Regions from separate parts of the Exiguobacterium sp. 17-1 genome, predicted to be linked through region 2. Evidence: riboswitches for the same ligand, from Rfam matches in the RefSeq annotation. Region 2 holds a riboswitch; each other region holds the start of a gene.
What was found. A riboswitch is a leader RNA that binds a small molecule or an ion and turns the genes downstream of it on or off. The one in region 2 is predicted to bind S-adenosylmethionine.
Positions count from the first base shown of each region.

Region 1 (5,960 bases), 170 kb from region 2:
CTGCTGCTTCATATAAGATGATTGCTTTCGCTGTTCCGCCGGATGACAGGGAAACGATCGCTGCGAGCGCTGTTGCGACGAACAGTGCATTTCCGAGTCCCCAACCGCCGCGTAACGCGACAAGTGTCCAAATACTGTCGGCCTGTGACGCAAAACCAGCAACGGTTGCGATAACCGCAATCCCGAGCATCAATGTCCCCTTTTGACCAATCCGTGAAGAAATCGCGCCGGTAATCAGCATCGCAAATGCCATGACGGCGTTATAGCTTGTAAATAGTAGCGTAACTTCACTTTTTGATGCTTCAAGGTTTTCGGCAATCGTCGGTAGGACCGGATTGACGAGTCCCATTCCCATGAATGCCGTGATACTGGCAAAGAATACCGCCCAAACAGCGATCGGTTGGTGCAGTAAACCATGTTTGCTTTCCGATAAAACTGTCTCAGGCGTAAGTGTCGTTGTTTTTTCAGCAAGAGCCATATAAATCCTTCTTTCTTAAATAAACTGTTTAAAGGAGTGACGGATGACGTCACCGCGACTGATGATTCCGACGAGCTTGCCGTCTTTTAGAATCGGTAATTTTTTAATTCGTTTTGAACCGAGCGTAGCCGCAATTTCTTCCATTTCGGTTTCTGTCGTCGCCGTCACGACTTTTCGGCGTGCCATGTCCATGACGGGACGTGTCAGGATCTGACGGACACGCTCTTCATAGTTTTCGTCATCGCCTTTGATGACATCGACATATAAAAACGTATCGACAATGATGTCTTTATGTTTGCCGATAGCCCGCATGATATCCCCGTCACTGATATAGCCGACGACTTCCTGCTGGCCGTTGACGACCGGGACTCCACTGATACCGGAAGTGATAAAACGTTCCACTACCGTCCGGATCGTATCCTCTTCATTGACTGTAATGACGGTTTCTTTCATCGATTGATAAGCTTTCATCGGAATTCTCCTTCATCAGACGCTGTAATTAAAATAAGTTCATAACAATAAGTTTCACGACACAATTAAATAACATTTATGATTGTATAATACAACTATAACCCTGTCAAGAAGCCTGCCTTTGATTGACAGAGGACAGCCTGTGCGTAATGATGAGGGCAATGAATGCTAATGAGAGGTGACAATATGTCGAATCAATCCCTGGAAACAATCGAACTGGAACTGGCGATTCTTATTCGTCGTCTAACGACGGCGACGGCGGATAATCGGAACTTGGACCGTGCTTCCTATTTACTCTTGCGCCAGTTATCGGATTCTGGTCAAGTCGGTGTCAAAACCCTTGCCCGTGAGTTACAACTTGACGTCTCGACCGTCAGCCGGCAAGCGGCTGCGCTCGATCAGAAAAAATTAGTTGAAAAAATAAAAGACCCGACAGACGGCCGGGCCTTCTTTTACAACATCACAGATTATGGTCAACAGGAGCTCGAGATTTACCGGACGGCCCGTTTAACGAGTATCGAACGACTAGTAAACGACTGGCCGGATGAAGATGCCGAATCATTTGGCCGATTGCTGAAACAATTTAACCAAGCATTACGGGAACGGTGAGTTCTTGCAAATACGAACGATCAGTATAACGGCTGATTCAAAAGTTAGTCTCTACAAAGACGAGGGTGGCAGATTACAATTCTGTCACCCTCGTCTCGTTTAAAAGGAACCACCCGTTTCATGCTACTCCTACAGGAAAAAGCGCAAGCCTGCTTGCGCTGTCAGAGACAAACAAGACCAGCTTCCCTGCCTGGATAGGGCAGGAAAGCTGGCTTGTGTCTCGCCTGAGGAAAGTGCGTGAAAGAAAGAGTGGTTCCTTTTTGAGTCAATCCCTTTTGTTCTTCATCAGACATGACTGCCGGTTAAGCAATTGTCACCTTCTGTTGAATCCGCTCAATCTGCTCCGGTGTCGTGCGGCAACATCCACCAATCAACCGGGCACCTGCCGCATACCACTCCGGGGCAATGTCTTCAAACGCCGTGCACACCGCTTCACCGGACCAGGTCTTGCTGACCGGATCATACTGTTCACCGGAATTCGGATAAACGATGATCGGCACATCGGTCAGTTGTTTTAATGTCGTGATGAACTCCGTCGCGATCGATGCCGGAAAACAGTTTGCGCCGATTGCTGCCAGTTGTGGATGCTCCCCTAACGCCTCGATACACTCACTTAACGGCGTTCCTTCACTGATATGTGTTGCGTCACGCAGGGAAAAAGCGAGCCAGGCCGATTGTTCCGGAAATTCTTCGAGCAGTCGGAACAGCACTTTTGCTTCCTGCAAGGACGGAATCGTCTCAAATGCTAACACGTCCGCCCCTGCTTCAATCAACGCTTCAAGCCGTGGACGGTGAAATGCTTCGAGCTGCGCATCGTCGACTCCGTAATGACCGACATACTCAGATCCGTCCGATAAGTAGGCACCATAAGGACCAATCGATCCTGCAATCAGAGCGTGATCCGCTGCCTGTCCGGTTTCCGCACGCGCCTGTTGTGCCAGGTACACCGTTTGTTTGATCAGTTCAACCGCTTCCCCTTCTTTAATTCCCCGACTGCCGAATCCGGTGACACTTGCTTGATAACTCGACGTAATGGCACAATCTGCTCCAATCTTAAAATAATCCGCATGGACCCGGTGAATCTGTTCCGGTTCTTCAAGCAGGACCCGTGCCGACCACAGCGGGTCGTCGAGATTACTCCCGTGACGCTCGAGTTCCGTCGCTAATGCTCCGTCCAATAAAATATAAGGCTGTTTTTTTAATAATTCCTCAACTGGATTGTTGTTCTTTGACATCTTCCACACTCCGTTTCCATGATGTTTTCGTTAGATGATGAATGATGTAACAGACTGCGATAAAAGGAACACCAAAATAAAGGGCGACCCGTTGCGTCGGATCAAAGGCGATGCCGATTAAAGAAGCCAGGCACATCAAAAAAGATAAAATCGGTACAAACGGATACCAGGGCGTCCGGTAGACCAAATCGCTGACATCATGTCCCTCTTGCAGATACCGTTTGCGGAACATGAACTGTGAGGCACTGATGCTCATCCAGACGACGACGACTGCCAGTCCCGAGATCGAGACAAGAGCAATGTAGACGGAACCCGGGGCATAGACACTGGAAAATAAGGCAAGCAGACCACCGATCATACTGAAGAGAACGGCACGTGTCGGGACTCCGCTTGCATTTAATTTAGAAAAGAACGGCGTAATCATCCGTTGATCGGATAAAGACCATAACATCCGTGAAGCGGCATACAGACCGGAGTTCGCTGCCGACAAAATCGCCGTCAGGATGACGAAGTTCATGATGTCGGCTGCAAACGGGAGACCGATCCGTTCGAACACGGCAACGAACGGACTTTCGAGCACTCCTTTTGAGTCGTTTGGTAAAAGAATCGCGAGCACAATGATCGTTCCGACAAAAAATAGCACCAGCCGGAAGACAGTCGTTCGAATGGCCAGCGGCACCGTTCGTTTCGGATCAACGGCTTCACCTGCCGCAATCCCGATCAACTCTGTTCCGGAATAGGCAAAGTTGACCGCGAGCATGGTCATCAAGATGGCGAATGCTCCGTTTGGAAACAGTCCACCCTCCGTCAAAGGAGCAAGCATCGGAGCCTGCGATCCATCGGCAAGCGGTAAAAATCCGACGATCGCCGCTGTCCCCAGGACGATGAACACTAAAATCGTCAGCACCTTGACGGCGGAAAACCAAAATTCGACTTCTGCGAACAACCGAACCGTCAAGACATTGATTCCTAAAATCATAACGACGAATAGCGCGCTGAACAGCCAGACCGGAACGTCCGGGAACCAGCGTTGCATCAACAAGCCGGCTGCCGTGAATTCCGACCCGAGGGCGACCGTCCACGTCAACCAGTAGAGCCATGCCACCGTATAACCGGTTCCGGATCCGATGTACTTCGTCGCATAACTATGAAAGGCGCCAGTTTCCGGCATATGTACTGCTAACTCTCCCAAACACAGCATGACGAGATATACGGCAAGCGCTCCGACCAAGTACGATAAAATCGTTCCGACACGCCCCGCCTGCTCCAGCGTATAACCTGTACTTAAAAATAATCCCGTCCCGATGACACCGCCAAGTGACAGCATGACGATATGCCGGGATTCCATTTTCCGACGAAACGTTCCTTCTTTCATTGCTACTCCACACTCCTCTTTCTCTCATAAAATAAAAAAACGCACCCACATACATGGGTGCGTCGGTCGACAATCAAAAGAAGCTTATCGATCGGGTACGACACCCGCAGGAATTAGCACAGTATCTTTCGACCTGTTGCTGAGGCTTCAAAGGGCCAGTCCCTCCACCTCTCTGGATAAGAATGTAATTTTTCATAACAGTACCAACCCTGTTTTGAATTGTCAACACAATTCAGAATTTATCATGTAAAAAAAACGCCTTACACCAAAATGGTATAAGACGTCCGTGGTTTATTTCTTCGCAAACAAATCAGCTGTCTTCAATGCCATCCGAACCGCTTTCCGGTTCAATGTGCCTTGTTGATGCTTCATTTCTTTTGTTTGACTGTTCAACTTGCCTTGAAGCGATTTGATTTTTTTATCTTTTTCAGCCATTTTTGCTTTATCGCGTTTTTGAGCTGCCACGATTTTTTGCTCTTCTGCTGGGAAGTATGATTCAAAACGTGAAACAGCTTCTTCGATACTAATTCCTGTGATTGGTTTAACGACTGGGAGCAACTCTGCTTTTGCCATTTCACGGTCAAACGGAACGTTCTCAGGGTAGTTCGTTTCTTTATAAATGTGCTCTAAATCATTTGTGTTCAAGAAATCAACGAAGTTATCGAAGTTACGTGCTTGAACACGTGTTGGACTCTGGAAGTCAGCCGACTCAATTACATCTGACAAACGTGTGCTGTCTGTGATGTCATTTGCCCAGATGTGTGTCAATTGGTGATAATCCGTTAATTCACGCATCCGTGCATCTTTCGGAATCAGGATACTTGGTGTTCCGGCAAGTGTTGCCGTAATGTTACCGTGAAGACGTGCTCCGAAGCTGAAGTCAGCTTCTTTTAAAAAGTCGATCCATGTCTGTGCATTCAAGAAGAAGCGGACACGGTCGTTCATGTAAGTCGGATCCGACATTTTGACCGGATAGTTCGTGACAGATAAGTCAGCAATCGGATGTGTGCCTGTGTACGTCAAACGTAACTCTTTCATCCATTGCGGGATGAAGTAATGGTTCGGGTACTCTTCCATTCCGCGTGTGATGAAGTTAAGGACGTTTTGTGGTGCGAGACGTGACGAGTTGACACCGATCATCGAATCTTTTGTGATGTTCGTTTCACGAATTTTCAAGTCACGACCAAATGCATACATCGACGGGCAACCGATGACTTTGTGATCGATTCCTTCGCGGAAACCAAGACGCGTCAAGTATTTTGATGTGATTTCGCCGCGAAGTCCAAGCATGCTTGAGCGCTCTAGGACTGCGCTGACAAACGCTTTAACATCTTCATCGAATGAGAAACCGTCGTTTAAATTCGCCTCAAACGGTGCGCGTAAACCGACGCCGATGACGACGACCGGAATCTTTAATTTTTTAATCAATTTTGTATATTTACGAAGTGTCGGAACGAATTCTTTACGGAATGCGTCAGCGAGTGGGATGACATATAGATCGAAGTTCGCGTTGATCTCATCTGCACGCTCTTCTTCATAGTAGTAGTAATCTGGTGTAATCGTCGTGCCCTCTGTCATCAAGGTGCGGAAAATACTGTATTGATAAATCAGGTTTCCGACGTTCCCTCCGATTGAGTTATGCTTCATCAAATATTCTGCGTCGAACTGTTCAAACGGTGTCATACCCGCACGGATAATAATACGTTTCATGTAAAATAATTCCCCTCTCGCTTCTGTTTTCATTTTAAAAAATATAAAATATATTTTGGTTTTTAACCATCTTGTCTTTTCA
Region 1 covers NZ_JALIGJ010000005.1:181,511-187,470, forward strand. The annotation lists gene MUN34_RS13580 (MFS transporter) at 1-478, opposite strand, end outside; gene MUN34_RS13585 (CBS domain-containing protein) at 494-949, opposite strand; gene MUN34_RS13590 (MarR family winged helix-turn-helix transcriptional regulator) at 1,136-1,558, shown strand; gene mmuM (homocysteine S-methyltransferase) at 1,861-2,793, opposite strand; gene MUN34_RS13600 (amino acid permease) at 2,768-4,168, opposite strand; SAM riboswitch class I at 4,250-4,351, opposite strand; gene MUN34_RS13605 (polysaccharide pyruvyl transferase family protein) at 4,460-5,878, opposite strand.
Region 1: it holds a riboswitch for S-adenosylmethionine, as region 2 does, so the genes downstream of both, MUN34_RS13600 (amino acid permease) here and MUN34_RS12760 (Na+/H+ antiporter NhaC family protein) in region 2, are expected to answer to the same signal.

Region 2 (5,960 bases):
GTCCGCTGTCAGATGCGTTACCGGTGAAACACGTGTCATGAGTTCCCGCCATTCTTCCCGCCCTCCCCCATAAAACTTGATGTGGGCAATCCACGTTTGAATGAACTTGAACAGGAGAAAATTTGTCGGAGGATACAAGGCAATGACACCACTGATCAACGGGAGGCGTTCGGCTGTTTGTTCGCCGATGAATTCCATCGGGGCAAGTGCCGTCGTCAGCATTAACGCGGCACCGGCCGAGTCTCCCCACAACACCATTCGTCCCCGCATAATCCGTAAATCATCCGCTTCCTGATTTAAGAAACACAGCGCATCTCGAACATCTTCCAGATTATCCGGAAAATAGCTACCGTCCTCAAACAACCGATAATCGATGCTGCAAACTGCGATTCCGAGTTCCAAGAAACGTTCCACAATTGGTGTAAAGCAAAAGATATCATCCCGATTTCCTCTAACGAAGGCTCCCCCATGCGCATAAATCGCAACCGGGAAGGGACCATCACCCGGTGGATAATATAAATCCAACTTCAGTTCTTGTTCATTGACGGTTTTATACAAAGTCGTCCGGGGCGCGAGTTGGACTTCCGACAGCGGAAGGGCCGGTTCCGTCCAGCGCAATAAAGCACCGTAGTTGTTCCAGATACTCGCCCCGGCAGCAGCCGTCGTCAAGATCGCCGCTCCTCCCATCAGCCAAGCAGTTTCCCGTTTCACCTCATCACCTCCAAAGCTTACTCTTGATTTCTGATCTTATTAGTCTTCTACCCGATTTATTTAGAAGCCGAACGTCTTCCCCGACTGGTACTTGACGCTTCGTTTTGGATTCGTTATAGTGAAAAGGTTCAAATCGGAATAATTACGTTTTAATATTTTTTGGAGGTTTTATTCATATGAAAAAATTAATTTCTGCTTTCACGGTTGCCTTTGCCAGTGCTGCTGTCCTTGCCGCCTGCGGTTCTTCCGAATCCGATCAAGGTGCGACCAATCAAAAGCTTCGCGTCTATACATCGACGTTCGCTACTGCGGCCATCGCCAAGGAAATTGGCGGAACGGACATCGACGTCCAGATGATCGTACCTCCAGGGGCAGATCCGCATTCGTACGAACCGACGTCTAAACAACTGACGGAAATCGCACAAGGTGATCTGTTCCTCTTAACCGGGACGACGCTTGAGCCGTACTCGAAAAAAATCAAAGCCAGTCTTAAAGGCAACGATGTCCGCTTCGTCGAGACCAGCAAAGGAATCGAACTGCTGGAAGCGAATGCCACGCTTCATGAGCATGAAGGACATACCGGCGAACATGCGGAAGAAGGACATGATCACGGCAAATTTGACCCGCATGTCTGGCTCGATCCGAACAATGCCAAAGTGATGGCGCAATCGATTACGACGGCGCTCGCTAAAGAGGTACCTGATAAAAAAGCAGCGTTCGAGAAAAATCTCACCGCCTTCAATACCCAGGCAGATGATCTTGATCAAAACCTGCAACAGGCCGTTAATAAGGGATCGAAAAAAGAATTACTCGTCACACATGCGGCTTACGGATATTTAGCAGAACGCTACGGTTTCTCGCAATTACCGATTGCCGGTATCTCACCGTCGGACGAGCCTTCGCAAAAGCAACTGGCGGCGATCGTCAAGGAAGCTAAGTTACACGACTTGAAGTATATCGCTTTCGAAGAAACGGTTTCTCCGAAAGTCGCCCGTGTCATCCAACAGGAAATCGGAGCGGAAGCGATTACGATTCACAACCTCGAGTCCGTCACGAAAGAGCAGCAAAAGACTTCCTATTTTGACTTGATGAATGAAAATGTAGCGACACTCAAACAAGCACTGCAGTGAAGTAGTGTTGACATGCATTAAAAGATACGTTACGGTAGAAAACGTATTTCAGACAATTAAATGACTTCTTTTTATCGCGAGAGACGGAGGGACTGGCCCGATGATGTTTCGGCAGCGGACGATTAAATCGTACTGTGCCAAATCCAGCAAGCTGAGGCTTGAGAGATAAGAAGAGCGTCTTTTTCAGTAAAGACCTCCTTCTTTCTTGCGAAGGAGTCTTTTTTTGTACACGTAGAAAAGGAGTGATTTTATGAACGAGACGATTACACCGAACAAATGGGCACTTCTACCGTTGCTTGTCTTTTTAGTTCTTTTTATCGGTGCCGGAATTTTTTACAATGATTTTTACAAATTCCCGATTCTGATTGCTGCTTTGATTGCCTTGATTTTTGCGGCGGTCACAACAAAGGGCAGCATCAATCAAACCGTGGAACGGATTGCGACGGGGGCCGGAAATCCGGACATCATGATTATGGTCTTTATCTTCCTACTCGCCGGTGCCTTTTCTGGAACGGCAGATGCAATCGGCGCAATTGAAGCGACCGTCAATGCATCATTAACATTTTTACCCCCGTCCCTCTTGATGAGCGGACTGTTCATCATCGCCGCCTTCATCTCGATGGCGATGGGTACTTCCACCGGTACAATCGCAGCACTTGCACCGATTGCTCTCGGAATCCATGAAGCAACCGGTGTCAATGTCGCAATTGCCGCAGCAGCTGTCGTCGGTGGTGCAATGTTCGGCGATAACTTGTCGTTCATTTCCGATACAACGATTGCAGCGGTACGGACGCAAAAAACCAACATGCGCGATAAATTCCGAACCAACTTCATGATCGTCTTGCCGGCAGCAATCCTGACGGTCATCATCTTGGCTTTCGTCTCAGGTACAGGAGACGTCGTCGAAGCAAAAGCGTTTGAGTTTTATAAATTGATTCCGTATCTGTCTGTCATCGTCCTCGCCTTGTTTGGTGTCAACGTCATCCTCGTCTTAGTCGGCGGAACCGTTTTGACGGGAATCATCGGTATGATTGACGGAAGCTTCGGCTTAAGCGGCTTCGTCCTGTCGATGTCTGAAGGATTGATGGGGATGGCAGAAATTTCGATTTTGACGTTATTAATGGGCGGACTCGTCAGCCTAATCACCTTTAACGGCGGGATTGCTTACCTGAAAGAAACGCTGACGCGGAAAATCTCACAACGCCGCGGTGCGGAATTCAGTATGGCGGCACTCGTCAGTGCAACGAATCTCGCGACAGCGAACAATACGATTTCGATTCTTGTCGCCGGACCACTCGCTGCGGAAATCGCCGATACGTATGATATTGATCGGAAGAAATCCGCCAGTATTCTCGACATCTTCTCGTGCGGTATCCAAGGAATTATCCCTTACGGAGCCCAGTTGCTGATTGCAGCGGAATTAACGAAAACGGCTTCCCCGGAACTGATTCCCTATCTGTTTTATCCGTTCCTGCTTTTCGTTTGCGGATCTCTTGCCATCGTCTTCGGCTTCCCGCGTCGAAAAACAGCTGATGTGCGTAAAAAAAATGTTTCGTAAAAAATACAAGACCCGTCGCTTTTGCGACGGGTCTTGTATTGACTTATTTTTTCTGGTCTTGGCGGTTGAGAATGAAATACGCAATCGCCGGAAGCGGGAACTGAATTAGTCCAGCGCCTCCCCAAACCCACGGATTACGCCCAGTCTTCCGGGCACCGAGGAACAAGAATGTCGCTTGCGCCCCCAACAGTGCCGCGATACCGGCCCATACACCTTTTGGTACGTTTTTAACAGCTCGTTTCATACAAAATACACCTCTTTCCCTCTAGGGATTTACCCTCCTCTTTTCGCTTTCTAACCGGCTTTTTCCTCCCTTGAGCGTTGAAACGGACGTTCTTGCTTGTTCATGCTAAACTAAACGAGCAATTCCATATTCTCGTTTCATTAAAGGAGGAGTATACACATGCAATACGCAAAACTTTCAAATGGTGTCACAATTCCACAAATCGGATTCGGTGTCTGGCAAGTCGATGAAGAGACGGAAGCACCGGCTGCCGTCGCAGAAGCCATTCGTGTCGGTTACCGTCATATTGATACGGCTGCCGTTTACAAAAACGAACGTGGTGTTGCCAAAGGAATTAAAGAAAGCGGCGTGAACCGTGAAGATCTCTTCTTAACGTCTAAAGTATGGAACGATGATATTCGTGCCGGACGAACTAAAGAAGCCTTCGCAGAGTCACTGGAACGTCTTGAGACCGACTACCTTGATCTCTATCTGATCCACTGGCCGGTTGAAGGATATATCGAAGCCTGGAAAGCCATGGTTGAGCTTTACGAAGCCGGAAAGATTAAAGCAATCGGTGTATCGAACTTTAAAGAACATCACCTTGATACACTTGCTGAAGAAGGATTAATGACACCTATGATCAATCAGGTCGAACTTCATCCGCAACTTCCGCAACATGAACTGCATGAATACTTGCAGGACAACGGTATTCAAGTTGAAGCGTGGAGCCCACTCATGCAAGGAAAATTCCTCGAAATCAACGACTTCAAGGAAATTGCCGAAAAACACGGTAAGTCCCCTTCACAAGTCGTCTTACGCTGGCACCTGGATAACGGCATCGTTGCCCTTCCGAAATCGGTCACACCTGAACGGATTGCGGAAAACTTTGACGTCTTTGATTTCCAACTCGATGCCGATGATCTCGAAAAGATTGATCGTTTGGCAACGGACGTTCGTCTTGGACCAGATCCAGACGAAATCGACTTTTAAGCATCGACTTTACACATACAGGAAAGAGAGGCGGATGTCACATCCCCCTCTCTTTTTCTATATGGAGTTGTACAAGGAAATCCTTATACATAATAGACGAGAATCGTATCCTGCGCTTCTTCCGCCTGGTGAAAATAGGTGCGTAGATTCCCGAATTGTTCCCAAACCTCATCGAATTCACCTTGCCGGCCGGCTTCCTGATAAATGACTTCAAGCGCTTGTCGATCAAAGTTCCGCATGACCTCCGACGAAATGATGAGAAGCGGTAAGGGAAGGATACCGACGATCGCTGCATGCTCTTCATTGACAATCAGCTCTTCACCGACGATTGCCCGTCCCAGATTGTAATGGGTCTCCTGATCAATGAAGATATCGATTTGACTCATTAATTGATAAAGTGATGTCGTCTCCTCGAGTGCAAATAACTGTTCATGATCAGGTTGTGTTTCATGGATGAATAAAATCCAGTCCATGATGATATGTGGATCATCGCCAAACGAATCCCAAACGGCATCCGCGACTCGAACATAATGTACGTTCTCCATCCTCCCCCTCCTTTCCGACCGTTTTTTTTAGTATTCCCATTTTTGTACCGCTTTAGTAACGATTATCAAAATCTCTCCAGACAAAAAAAGGACCAGATGACTCTGATCCTTCTCGCGTTAAATCGCCTTTTCTTTTTGATCTTCATCCTGCCACGCTTCAAGCGATTCTTTTCCCGGAAGATTCGGAATCGAATCTTTATGGAAACGGGGTTCGTGACCGTCTTTACGTTGTACTAAATAATCATCAAGTGCCAGCTTCGCAACTTTCGATAATCGGAAAATCGCATACAAATTGACGATTGCCATCAAGCCCATGAAGATATCCGCGAGCGCCCAAACAAGTCCAGCCGTTTGAACGAGCGAACCAAACACAACCATGCCAAGGACAATGATACGATACACCATCATGATTTTTTTATTATCGTTGATGAAACTGATATTGGATTCACCGTAATAATAATTTCCGACAATCGAACTGAAGGCAAACAAGAAAATCGCGAGCGCCATAAATGCAGTGGCCAACGGACCGACCTGAGAAGCAAGTGCCCCTTGCGCCAAATCGATTCCGGCGACAGGTACTCCACTCGCATCCTTGGTCGCAACACCACTGACTAACACAATCATCGCTGTCGAAGAACAGACGAGCAGTGTATCGACAAAAACCGCAAACGATTGAATCAAACCTTGTTTGACGGGATGGGAAACTTCTGCCGTTGCAGCAGCATTCGGTGCTGAACCCATACCGGCTTCATTCGAGAAGAGACCACGACGGATGCCGTTTAAGACCGCTGCCCCGATTG
Region 2 covers NZ_JALIGJ010000005.1:13,851-19,810, forward strand. The annotation lists gene MUN34_RS12750 (alpha/beta hydrolase) at 1-711, opposite strand, end outside; gene MUN34_RS12755 (metal ABC transporter solute-binding protein, Zn/Mn family) at 888-1,841, shown strand; SAM riboswitch class I at 1,910-2,013, shown strand; gene MUN34_RS12760 (Na+/H+ antiporter NhaC family protein) at 2,092-3,399, shown strand; gene MUN34_RS12765 (hypothetical protein) at 3,443-3,643, opposite strand; gene MUN34_RS12770 (aldo/keto reductase) at 3,803-4,615, shown strand; gene MUN34_RS12775 (hypothetical protein) at 4,699-5,160, opposite strand; gene MUN34_RS12780 (alanine/glycine:cation symporter family protein) at 5,278-5,960, opposite strand, start outside.

Region 3 (5,960 bases), on a different contig from region 2:
TTGCCATCAAAGTCGTCCGGTAGCTTGATCAAGCCTGCTTCCTGCAACAGCAGCAGTGCCCGGCCCATATTGGTCGCCTCGTTCGGGACGGCAATCTTCCCACCGACCGGAATGTCTTTGACGTCCTTGACCTTATCCGAATAAATCCCCATCGGTGCAATCACTGTCGTCGCGATTGGCGACAGCTTTAACTTATGTTCCTTTTTGAAAGCGTTGAAGTAAGACACGGTCTGGAAAGAGTTCGCATCAATCTCACCTTCTGCCAGGGCCAGGTTCGGCTGGACGTAGTCGGAGAACTTAACGAGCTCAATCGTAATCCCCTCTTTCTTCGCTTTTTTCGCGACATATTCCCAAACTTGTGTATCAGAACCGCTGACGCCAAGCTTGACCGTTTTTTGATCTTCTTCTCCGGAAGCGGCACATCCCGCAAATAATACCGTCGTTAATGCTGCACCAATCGCTAAACCTTTTTTCATCATCCATCTCTCCCTTATCTGCTCTATGTTTTTTTTAATGTCTCCGAATTTTCCGTGCCAACAGATTACCTGTCGTCTGTAACCCTTGAACAAGAATCACGAGTATCCCGACCGTGATGATCATGACGGTCGTATCAAACCGTTGGTAGCCGTAGGTGATCGCTAAGTCACCCAGTCCGCCACCACCGATCGCTCCGGCCATCGCCGATGCACCGATTAAGCCGATCGTCGCAATCGTCAAGTTCAGAACCAGCGAGCTGAGGGCTTCCGGCAACAGGAAGCGGAAAATTGTCTGCAACGGTGTCGCCCCCATCGCTTCTGCCGCCTCCAAGACACCGGTATCGACTTCCAGTAATGAACTTTCGATCAATCGGGCGATGTACGGTGCCGCGTAAAAAACAAGCGGAACGATGGCTGCCTGCGTCCCGATCGACGATCCGACAATCAAGCGTGTCAGCGGAATGATCGCGACGAGCAGGATAATGAACGGGACGGACCGGAAGATGTTGACGATGCCGCTTAAGACATTGAAGAAAGGAATTTGTTCAAGCAACGCCCCTTTACGTGTGACGACGAGCAGAATGCCGAGCGGTAAACCGATTAATGTCGAGAAAAGTAACGACAGTCCGACCATCGTCAACGTCTGCAGGAATGCATTCCAAATATCTGTGTAATTAACTAACATCCGCGAGCACCTCCTCGACGACGACATCCGACTGATGAATGTAATGCAATGCCCGTTTGATTTCCGTCGCGTCGCCGATCAGTTCAACGAGCAGACTGCCGAACGGAATGTTTTGCAGTTCCGTGATGCTACCGTGCAGGATGTTGAGATCGACATCAAACCGTTTCGCGACTTGCGATAAGAGCGGTTGCCCCGTCCCTGCCCCGAGGAAGTTGATTTTGTAGATGTGATGTCCGGCATCCCGTTGATCGATGACGGTTTGAACCGATGCCGGAATTTCATCCTGCATGACGGAGCGGACGAAGTTTTTTGCCGTTGCCGTCTGTGGATTCGAGAAGACATCGAACACGGTACCCGATTCAATCAGCTGACCGGCTTCGATGACGGCGACACGGTCACAAATCTCACGGATGACACCCATCTCATGGGTAATCAGTAAAATCGTGATGCCGTATTCCTGATTAATCTGTTTCAACAGGCGTAATATGTGTTGCGTCGTCTGGGGATCGAGGGCGGATGTCGCCTCGTCACACAACAGGACCGACGGCTGGGTCGCGAGTGCCCGGGCGATTCCGACCCGTTGTTTCTGTCCGCCCGATAACTGATCCGGATAATGATCGGCCTTATCTGCCAAATCGACGAAGTCCAGTAGTTCGCTGACCCGCCGGTTGACTTCCTCTTTTTTGACACCTTTTAAGACAAGCGGTTTTGCGACATTCGCAAACACTGTATTCGAATCCAGCAGGTTGAAATGCTGAAAGATCATTCCGATATGTTGTTTTGCCTCCCGCAGCTGCTTCGCCGAGAGGGTTGTCAAATCTTGTCCATCGACCGTCACGCTGCCGGATGTCGGCCGTTCGAGCAGGTTGACGCATCGTAATAAGGAACTTTTCCCGGCTCCGCTGAAACCGATGACACCAAAGATTTCGCCTTTTCGGATTTCGAGATCCACTCCGTTCAACGCAGCGATCGATTGGTCATTTGTTTCATAGATTTTTTTTACATTTTTGAATGTAATCACCACTTTTTCCCCCTTCAAAATACAAAAAAGGTCTCTTCTTAAGAAACAAGAAGAGACCTGGATCCGCACAATGGCAGAATCCACTCGACTCATCTCTCAGACAATTGTCTGATGGAATTGGCACAGTGCTCATAATGAGTCTGTTGCCGAGGTTTCGTAGGGCCAGTCCCTCCACCTCTCTGGATAAGTGTTGCGGTATGAAATTCGTATGTGTGTTGTTGCCGGTTGAACTTATGTCGTAAAACTAATTTTTACACTACAGAAAGATCTTTTAAAGGTCAACCATATTTTCAAAAATAAACCATATGACCCATATCGATTGTTGTACCGGGACAAACCGGATTCTTGCATAAATTTTGATGCCATTAAAGAGAGTTTGACAATTCATTTCCGTCAATGCTATTATCTTCTCAATGATTAATCCGACAATTCCTATACGATATATCAAGAGTGGACGAGAGACCTGGCTCTAGGACTCCACGGCAACCTGCTACTATGCAAGGTGCTCCGACCAGCAAAGCGGCTGCTTTGGATGATACACACGAGAAACTCGTTTGCGTCCAAAGCCAAACGGGTTTTTATTTTTGAAATGGAGGACGAGATGATGAGTATGGTTTATCCTGTTATACCGGGTGCAGAAGCCTTTTCCTTAGGACGCGGATCCGTCGGCATTTTGCTCTGTCATGGTTTTAACGCAACACCGCAAAGTGTTCGGGCTGTAGGAGAACAGTTCGCAGAACATGGCTTCTCCGTCTATGCGCCTCGCCTGCACGGTCACGGGACGGATGTACGGGAATTCGAAACGACGATGGCAGACGACTGGAAACAGAGCTTACGTGACGGCTTCGAACAATTGGCCGCACGGTGTGAATCAATCTTCATCGTCGGACAATCGATGGGCGCGACACTTGCCCTGTCGCTCGCCGCTGAAGGTCTCCCGGTCGCAGGAATCATCACCATCAACGCCGCCTTGGCTGTCCCTGCTTACGAAGCCTTGTCGTTCACCGATTGTCCGGTCTATCTTCCGGAAAGTGTCCCTGATATCAAACAATCGGCTTTTGAAATCATCTATGATCTTGTCCCCGCCGTCTGCGCTTCAGAACTGTTGCGACTCATCGATGAGACGCGACCACACTTAGCAACGATTCAAATTCCGACACTTATTTTATATTCTGCCGAGGATCACGTCGTCCCGCCAACCTGTTCGGATTATTTGTACCGGACGATTGGCACAGCGGATAAACGCAGTTATTGTCTGCTTGACTCGTACCATGTTGCGACACTCGATTATGATCAAAAGACAATTGTTCGGGAAACCTTACGATTCGTCGAGCAGTTCAGCCAGTTGACACGGACCGGTTGATATAAAAAAAAGCGAACGATTCTTTGGCCTCACTGCCAGGAATCGTTCGCTTTTTCAAATCGGATATGCTCAATTCTGCTGTTGTTTTTTCCATTCCTGTAACGGTTGTGGTTTGCCCGGTACTTGATGACAATGGCGGCAACGTGGTTCATAGGATTCAGACGCCCCGACCAAAATGATTGGATCATTGTAGTTTGCGGGTTTCCCGTCAATCAATCGTTGTGTCCGCGATGCCGGATCTCCGCACGACAGACAAATCGCCTGTAATTTCGTCACGAATTCTGCACGTGCCAACAATTCGGGCATCTTGCCGAATGGCTCCGCCCGAAAGTCTTGATCGAGTCCTGCACAAATGACGCGTTTGCCATCTTGAGCCAGTGCTTCGATGACCGCGACGATTTCGTCGTCAAAGAATTGAACTTCGTCAATGGCGACGATTTGTGTTTCTTCCGCCACTGCTGCATAGACATCACGACTCGTCGCCATCGGAATCGCGATGACGGAATTGCCGACGTGCGACACGACATGCTCCTCGTGGTACCGGTCATCGATTGCCGGCTTGAACACCTGAACCGGTAACTTTCCATACTGTGCCCGTCTGACACGACGGATCAGTTCTTCTGATTTGCCGGAAAACATGCTTCCACAAATCACTTCAATCCAACCATATTGATTGATCACATGCATCATCGTAAACACCGTCCTCTAAATTAGTCACTTTAACGAGTATAGCCCGAATCTAAATTGAGAAAAAGGATTGACTTCTAAAAATCAAAAACCCGTGCCAAATTCCCCACTTTCTTCATCTTCTCATTTCAACTGGTATGTATTTCCTGTACACTGAAAGAGAAGTTTCTTTGAAGGAAGGTGACTCCGATTCATCATATATTACATGAAGTCCTCCACCAATATGGAGCGTTCGGACTCGCCGTTCTGCTGGCCGGCGGAATCGTTGGTCTTCCTGTTCCGGACGAGACATTACTCGTCATGTCAGGATTCTGGATGCACCATGGTGATTTACCGCTTGCCGGAACGATTCTTGCTGCCTATGCCGGCAGCTGTATCGGTATGACAATCAGCTATGTCCTCGGTCTAAAGCTCGGAATGCCATTATTGCATCGAATGGCTCCGAAGTTACGGATTTCTGAAAAACATATTTTCAAAGCGGAAGCCGGATTTTTACGTTACGGAAAAACCGTCCTCATTATCGGTTATTACATACCCGGACTCCGTCAACTCTCTGCTTTTTTTGCCGGTGTCTCGAAAATGCCGTTCCGGATTTTCGTTACTTATGCTTATACCGGTGCTTTAATTTGGATCAGCATCTTTTTAGGGGCAGGTTATTTCCTGGGTCGTCATTTTTCCTTCAGTCTGCTCATGGAACATTTTGCAAATAATCCGGATACACTCCCGTATCTGATTGGTGCTGCCGGTGGAATCGGACTCTCTTTCGTCTTAAGAACGTATCTGGCGTACCGTACTAAGTTCTGTCTATACAAAAACAGCCTGCTCCAGTGATGGAGACAGGCTGTTTTTTAATACTGAAGTCGCAATTACTTGCGGCCGTATTTTTTGTTGAAGCGATCGACACGACCGTCTGCAGCGTTGAACTTTTGACGACCAGTGTAGAATGGGTGCGAGTCCGAAGACACATCCACACGGATGAGTGGGTACTCGTTTCCATCTTCCCAAGTGATTGTCTCGTTCGAAGAACGTGTAGAACCAGTCAAGAATTTGTACTCAGTAGTTGAGTCCATAAATACAACTTTGTTGTAGTTTGGGTGAATTCCTTGTTTCATGGTTGTTTTCTCTCCTTCCGCCCTGGTTCATTTGCTGAGCCAGAGTAAGTTACCTTCCTATACTAAACGATTTTTTCACGACCCGCAATACCTATTTTCAAGTCGTTGTGTCGGTTTTCGTCACACGCGGTTTAACAGGCGCGCGCCGGACGGGTTTCTTCTTTTCTTTATTCAGTTCAACAAAAAATTCTTCGTTATTTTTCGTGTCCCGAATCTTGCGTAAGAAGCTGTCGACAAACTCATTTGACTCGTTCATCGTCCGGCGGATCGTCCACAGGGCGTCGAGTTGATCTTTCGGTAACAACAACTCTTCTTTCCGTGTTCCTGATTTCCGGATATCGATGGCCGGGAAGATCCGGCGCTCGGATAACTTGCGGTCTAGATGCAGTTCCATGTTGCCGGTTCCTTTAAACTCTTCATAGATGACATCATCCATCCGGGAACCGGTCTCGACGAGGGCTGTCGCGAGAATCGTCAGGCTGCCACCGTGTTCGATGTTCCGGGCGGCTCCGAAAAAGCGTTTTGGTTTATGGAAAGCGGCCGGATCGATCCCTCCGGACAACGTTCGTCCGCTTTGCGGAACCGTTAAGTTGTAAGCACGTGTCAAACGTGTAAT
Region 3 covers NZ_JALIGJ010000001.1:69,647-75,606, reverse strand. The annotation lists gene MUN34_RS00425 (MetQ/NlpA family ABC transporter substrate-binding protein) at 1-476, opposite strand, end outside; gene MUN34_RS00420 (methionine ABC transporter permease) at 511-1,161, opposite strand; gene MUN34_RS00415 (methionine ABC transporter ATP-binding protein) at 1,151-2,182, opposite strand; SAM riboswitch class I at 2,269-2,372, opposite strand; SAM riboswitch class I at 2,621-2,724, shown strand; gene MUN34_RS00410 (alpha/beta hydrolase) at 2,787-3,545, shown strand; gene MUN34_RS00405 (thymidine kinase) at 3,615-4,235, opposite strand; gene MUN34_RS00400 (DedA family protein) at 4,413-5,063, shown strand; gene MUN34_RS00395 (type B 50S ribosomal protein L31) at 5,099-5,344, opposite strand; gene rho (transcription termination factor Rho) at 5,442-5,960, opposite strand, start outside.
Region 3: it holds a riboswitch for S-adenosylmethionine, as region 2 does, so the genes downstream of both, MUN34_RS00410 (alpha/beta hydrolase) here and MUN34_RS12760 (Na+/H+ antiporter NhaC family protein) in region 2, are expected to answer to the same signal.